2 linked regions of the Allocatelliglobosispora scoriae genome follow. The protein of the gene in region 2 interacts with the protein of the main gene of each other region in a pairwise test. Links are inferred from orthologs where the notes say so. Each region holds a gene or a part of one and is shown on either strand. Other genes may lie near its edges. The genes, in order: F4553_RS10820 and F4553_RS23720.

Evidence for each region.
Region 1: the proteins of F4553_RS23720 (region 2) and F4553_RS10820 interact in binary tests that used the Escherichia coli proteins (3 or more experiments, as listed by UniProt). The link is inferred for Allocatelliglobosispora scoriae from one-to-one orthologs.

The regions. Positions count from the first base shown.
Region 1 is NZ_JACHMN010000002.1:1,134,874-1,138,186, reverse strand. Bases 149-3,147 are described here. They hold F4553_RS10820 (sulfate/molybdate ABC transporter ATP-binding protein), read right to left. Parts: upstream 2,133-3,147; coding sequence 1,164-2,132; downstream 149-1,163. Other genes in these bases: cysT (sulfate ABC transporter permease subunit CysT), read right to left, coding at 2,949-3,147; F4553_RS10815 (sulfate ABC transporter permease), read right to left, coding at 2,129-2,956; F4553_RS10825 (hypothetical protein), read right to left, coding at 149-897. Outside these bases: more of F4553_RS10825, read right to left, coding at 1-148; more of cysT, read right to left, coding at 3,148-3,313. UniProt on the Escherichia coli protein: Part of the ABC transporter complex CysAWTP involved in sulfate/thiosulfate import. Responsible for energy coupling to the transport system.
Region 2 is NZ_JACHMN010000002.1:3,977,108-3,980,237, reverse strand. What follows is about bases 162-2,977. They hold F4553_RS23720 (glutamate-5-semialdehyde dehydrogenase), read right to left. Parts: upstream 2,284-2,977; coding sequence 1,039-2,283; downstream 162-1,038. Other genes in these bases: proB (glutamate 5-kinase), read right to left, coding at 2,433-2,977; F4553_RS23725 (carboxypeptidase-like regulatory domain-containing protein), read right to left, coding at 162-966. Outside these bases: more of F4553_RS23725, read right to left, coding at 1-161; more of proB, read right to left, coding at 2,978-3,130. UniProt on the Escherichia coli protein: Catalyzes the NADPH-dependent reduction of L-glutamate 5-phosphate into L-glutamate 5-semialdehyde and phosphate. The product spontaneously undergoes cyclization to form 1-pyrroline-5-carboxylate.

The sequences.
Region 1 (3,313 bases), 2.8 Mb from region 2 along the record:
GAAGGCGAGGTCGAGCTCGAGGTTGCCGACCTCGTCGGCGAGCGTCTCCAGGTCCTCCCGGGTCTGCTCGCCCGTGCGCCCCGACTGCCGGTGCGCCTGGAACTGCTGCACGTGGTAGTAGGCGTCGTGCCAGATCCGCTGGAACCGGGCCGCCGTGCCGACCGCCTGGACCGTGGTGAGCAGCACGCTGTTCTCGGCCTCGCTCTGCTGGCCGTAGAGGAAGCTCGACAGCGGCGAGACGGCCGCATAGGTCCCGCCGGTGCGGTTGAGCGACTTGGGTCGGCTGAGCTGGATGAACTCCGGCTGATAGGGCGGCTGGATGCCGTAGAGGATGCCGGCGATCACCGGGTACTCCGGTGCGGGGGAGCCGTTGCCGTTGACGAAGACGAGCGCGTGGTGCTCGCGGGCGCCCTTGCTCTCGTCCTCGGCCGGGTCGGCGCCCTCCTCGGGCACCGCGCCGATCTCGGCGGCGAGCTCGTCGACGATCGCGGTGACGGGACGGCCGGTGATCAGCAGCCGCGATCCGGTGCACGCCTGGAGCAGCTTGCGGAGGTAGGACTCCTCGCCGTCGGTGAGCTCGTGCAGCGGGAAGTCGAGCACGACGGTCGCCACGATCTGGTTGGCGGGGAAGGGCAGCCCGAAGAGCACGACCTCGACCCGGCTGAACTCCCCGGCCTGCTCGACCGTGCCGGACTCGAGCAGCATCGCCACGTCGCCCGCGTCGAAGAGCCGCTGCGCGAGCAGTTTCGGCAGTTGGCCCTCGAAGGAGTCGTAGAAGCTCTGGAACTGGCTGGTCAGGTCGAACTCGGTCGACGGCCGGGCCTGTTCGGTGCTCTCGGAGCTGCGCCAACGCGCGCTGGTGACATCGCAGAGCCTGATCCGGTACGCAGATTCCACACTCACTCCCCGTATCGATAGCAGTGACTCTACGCTACGGAGGCAAAGTGCCCCAACGGTTTCCGGGTGTCGACGCGCTACCTGCGCCTTTAGCCTGAGGCGAAATGGCTTGCGGTATATACAGGTTTTCGCGATTGTTGTCCTGTTCGTCGGTCACACCGACCGGCGGCCGAGGCACCCTGATCGGCGCGGCTACACGGGGGAGCTGCGCTGATCAGGGCGCCCCCGCGACGTGAACGACCGCCGGGCGACGCCTCCGCCGTCCGCTAGGCGGGCTGTCCGACCACCGAGTGGACCTCGGGCGCGACGCGCACCTGGACCGTCGCGCCGGTGGTGATGCCGAGCGACAGGAACTCGTTGCGGGTCAGGGTCACGGTCACGATCTGGTCCGCTGCGGCGACCTCGACCCGGATCTCGAAGCCGATCCGGGTGATGCGGGTGACCCGCCCGGTCACGTCGTCCGCGGTCGCCGCGCCGGTGTGGATGTGCAGGTCGTGCGGCCGGACGAGGCGGTCGCCGAGCTGCGTCGTCGGGCCGAGGAAGCGCATGACGAAGTCGTTGGCGGGCCGGTCGTAGAGGTCGTCCGGCGAGCCGATCTGCTCCACCCGGCCCTCGTTGATGACCACGATCTCGTCGGCGACTTCCAGGGCCTCCTCCTGGTCGTGGGTCACGAAGACCGTCGTGACGCTGACCTCGTCGTGCAGGCGGCGCAGCCAGTCGCGCAGCTCCTTGCGTACCTTCGCGTCGAGTGCGCCGAAGGGCTCGTCGAGCAGCAGCACGGTCGGCTGGACCGCCAGCGCCCGGGCCAGGGCCATGCGCTGGCGCTGCCCGCCGGAGAGCTGCGAGGGCAGCCGGTCGGCGAACTGGCTCAGGTGCACCAGGTCGAGCAGCTCCTTGACCCGCTCGCGGATCTCGTCCTTGGGCCGCTTGCGGATCTCCAGGCCGAACGCCACGTTGCGGTGCACCGAGAGGTGCTTGAAGGCGGCGTAGTGCTGGAAGACGAAGCCGACGTTGCGCTTCTGCGGCGGCAGGTTCGTGGCGTCGACGCCCTCGATCTCCACCTTTCCGCTGTCGGCGCTCTCCAGCCCGGCGATGATGCGCAGCAGCGTGGATTTGCCGCCGCCCGAGGGGCCCAGCAGCGCGGTGAGCCGGCCCGCTGGGATGCTCACGGAGACGTTGTCGAGCGCGACGAAATCCCCGAAGCGCTTGTTCACGTTCACGACTTCGATGCTCAACGGTCTTCCTTCGGCCGGAGGATGGAGACGATGATGATGCAGGCGACGGCGACGAGGGCCAGGAGGAAGGCGGTGGCGTAAGCGCCGCCCTTGTCGAAGTTGAGGTACTTCTCCTCCACCACCAGCGTGGCCGTGCGGGTCTGCCCGAGCACGTTGCCCGAGACAATCTTGACCGCGCCGAACTCGCCCAGCGACCGGGCCAGGCTGAGCACGACACCGTAGATGACGCCCCACTTGATCGAGGGCAGCGTGATGCGCAGGAACGTCTGTGCGGCGTTCGCCCCGAGGCTGCGAGCCGCCTGTTCCTGCTCGTCGCCGACCTCCTCCAGCACCGGCACGACCTCGCGGATCACCAGTGGCAGCGCCACGAAGACGGTGGCGAGCACGATGCCGGGGGTGGCGAAGATGACCTGGAAGCCGGCCTTCTCCAGCGTCGGGCCGAACCAGCCGATGCGCCCGCCGTAGACGAGCACCAGGGCCAGGCCGACCACGATCGGCGAGACCGACAGCGGCACGTCGAGCATGGCGCTGAGCAGCCGCTTGCCCCAGAACCGGTAGCGGACCAGCAGCAGCGAGATGCCGACGCCGAAGACCGTGTTGATGATGACCGCGATGATCGCCACCTGGACGGTGAGCTCCAGCGCGTGGACGATGTCCGGGTCCTCCAGGATGCCGGCGATGTTGTCCCAGCCGTTGGCGAGGGCATTCTTGCCGACGAGGTAGACCGGCCACGCCACCAGGAAGAACAGATAGATCGTGACGATCAGCCGAAGGGCAAGAGCGACAGGCCCCCGACGGGTACGGCTTCGGGCGCGCTCAGCCACGGCGGACCATCCTTCGCTGCGTGACGTCGAGCAGCACGATCACCGCGAACGAGACCAGCAGCAGCACCGCCGCCACCGCTGCGGCGCCCTCGGGGTTGTCGTTCTCGATGCTGCTGAGGATGCGAACGGAGGCGACCTCCGTGTAATTGGGCAGGTTGCCGGAGAAGAGCACCAGCGCGCCGTACTCGCTCATGCCGCGGGCGAAGGAGAGCGCGGCACCGGCGGCGATGGCGGGCGTCAGGCTCGGCAGGATGATCCGGCGGAAGACGGTGAAGCGGCTCGCCCCCAGCGACATCGCGGCCTCCTCGGCGTCGCGGTCGAGCTCGGCGAGGACCGGCTGCACCGTGCGGACGACGA
Region 2 (3,130 bases):
CTGTGCCGCGCTGATCCGCAACCGTACGGACGCCGCCGGAGCAGCCGTGATCGTCGCCGCCGTCGGCGCCCCGCGAGCCGGGGTCACCTTCGCCGCGGTGAAGGGCCAGTAGGTCCGGCTCCCGGTCATCGTCACCGTGTACTCGACCGGCGGCAGGTCGTCGAAGCGGTAGTGCCCGTCGGCCCGCGCGCAGACCGTGCCGGTGACCGTGCTGGGCGGCGGGAACTCCCCCGAGACCACGAAGACGGGGATCGTCCCGGTGACGGTGATGCAGGCATCGGCGACCGGGGCGCCCGTCGTCGGGTGCTGAATGGCGAGGTCCAGCCCGCCGTTGGGCAGCATCGTGTCGTCGGCGACGACCTCGGCGGCATCGGCGACGGTGAAGAACGAGGGCAGCGCCTGCGCCGGGACGTACTGCACGGCGTGGCGGGCTGCGTAGATCTTGACCGAATACTCGCCCGGCGGGACGTTGCCCTGCGTGTAGCCGCCGGTCGCATCGGTCCTGGTGTAGGCGCGCCAGGAGGTGTCTTTCCGCTGCACGAGGATCGTCGCGCCGGCGAGCGGCTGTCCGGTGAAGTCGGTGATCGTGCCCCGGATCGTGCCCGCCCCCTGGTAGAGAGCGGCGTTCACGAACTGCTGCACCGTCCCCGAGTAGCGGGCGGCGTTACGCCAGTCGGGTGCGTTGGCGGACCAGAGTTCGGCGAAGCCCGCCGCCCGAAAACGCAGGCGGAAGGTGCCCGACGTGGGGATCTGGATCAGCTGGTAGTGGCCGGTCGCGTCGGTGGTCGCCGACTTGACCACATCGGACTCCCCGGTGATCGCCTCGACGACGGCACCGACGATCGGTGCGCCCCCGTCCCGCGCCGTCACGTCGCCGGTGATGGTGGTCGCAGCCGACGCGGGTGCGGCGACGAGCAGGGCCGCGAGCACACCCACCACGCTGGCCAACGCAGTGCCACCACGCACGATGATCTCCCCGGGGCAGACGAGCCGACGCGGGAAGACTATTCACGATCACCGGTTGCCCGCATCGGCGGATCAGCGGATCTGGCCATCCCCGGTGATGACGTACTTCGTGCTCGTCAGCTCTGGCAGCCCCATCGGGCCGCGGGCGTGCAGCTTCTGCGTCGAGATGCCGATCTCGGCACCGAAGCCGAACTCGCCGCCGTCGACGAACCGGGTCGACGCGTTGACGAGGACCGCCGCCGCGTCGACCTGCGCGACGAATCTGGTCGACGCCGACAGGGAGCCGGTGATGATGGCTTCGCTGTGCCCCGTACCAAACCGATTGATATGGGTGATCGCGTCGTCGAGCGACGCGACGACGGCCGCGCTCAGCTCCAGGGCCAGGTATTCCGTGCCGTAATCGTCGTCGGTGGCCGGGATGACCGCGCTGGAGTGCGCGGCGACGGCCGGGTCGCCGTGGACCGTGACGCCCGCCGCCGCGAGCGCGCCGAGCGCGCGCGGCAGGAACTCGTCGGCGACGGCGGCGTGCACGAGCAGCGACTCGGCGGCGTTGCAGACCGACGGGCGGGAGGTCTTGGCGTTGATCAGGATGTCGAGCGCCATGTCGAGATCGGCGCTCGCATCGACGTAGATGTGGCAGTTGCCGATGCCGGTCTCGATCACCGGGACGATCGACTCGGTGACGACCGCGTTGATGAGGGCCGCACCACCGCGCGGGATCAGCACGTCGACGAGGCCGCGCGCCCGCATCAGGTCGCGGACGGTCTCGCGGGTGCTCGGGTCGACGAGCTGGATCGCGTCGGCGGGCAGGCCGACCTTGGCGACGGCTTCGCGCAGCGCGGCCACGATCGCCGCGTTGCTCTGCGCGGCAGAAGAAGATCCCCGCAGGAGTACGGCGTTGCCGGACTTGAGCGCGATCCCGGCCGCGTCGGCGGTGACGTTGGGGCGCGCCTCATAGATGATGCCGACGACGCCGAACGGCACCCTGACCTGCCGCAACTGGAGTCCGTTGGGGAGGGTCGAGCCGCGCACGACCTCGCCGACCGGATCCGGCAGCGCGGCCATCTGCCGCAGCGCGTCGGCGATCGCGGCGACGCGCGCCTCGGTGAGGGTGAGCCGGTCGACGGTGGACTCCGCAGTGCCGGATGCCCGTGCCGCCGCGACATCGACCGCGTTGGCGGTGAGGATCTCCGCACTCCGGTGCAGCAGCGCGTCCGCCATCGCGACCAGCGCGTCGTCCTTCACGGCACGCGAGACGGTGGCCAGCACCCGCCCCGCAACCCGAGCAGCCCGAGCCTGCTCCTCCACAACACTCATCCGCTGCAGCCTTTCAGTCGTCAAAATTCGCGTTGATCAAGGGAAGACTCGCCATCCGGGGTGTCCGATTCGCGGCGAGTCTTCCCTTGATCAACGCGAATTTCGGGGTGGGGGTGGGGGCGGGGTGGGGGTGGGGGCGGGGCGGGCGGTTAGTGGAGGAGGACCAGGTCGTCTCTGTGGACGATCTCCCTGTCGTAGGACGGGCCCAGCGTTGCCGCGAGCTCCGACGTCGACCGGCCCAGGAGGGGTGGCAGTTCCCTCGCGTCGTAGGCGACCAGGCCCCTCGCGATCGCCACGCCGGTGGGGCCGACCAGGTCGACCGGGTCGCCTGCGGTGAAAGCACCGTCGACCGACGTGATCCCGGCCGGCAGGAGGCTCGCCTGGCGCTCGACGACCGCCTGGACCGCGCCCGCGTCGAGGTGCAGCCGGCCGCGGGCCGCCGTGGCGTGGGCGAGCCAGTGCAGCCGGGCCGACGGGCGGGTCGCCGAGGCGGTGAAGAGGGTGCCGACCGGCTCGCCCGCGAGGGCGGCGGCGGCGAGCGGCGCGGCGGTGAGCACGACGTTGATCCCGGCGCCGGTGGCGATCCTGGCCGCCTCGACCTTGGTGACCATGCCGCCGGTGCCGAGCCCCGCCTTGCCGGGGGTGCTGATCGCGATCCCGTCGAGGTCGGCCGGGCCGCTGACCAGCTCTATCTTGCGCGAGCCCGGGTCGGCCGGGTTGCCGGTGTAAAGAGCGTCCACATCGGAGAGAAGCACCAGCAGGTCCGCCTCGACGAGCGCGGCGACGAGCGCGGCGAGCCGGTCGTTGTCGCCGAACCGGATCTCCTGCGTCGCGACGGTGTCGTTTT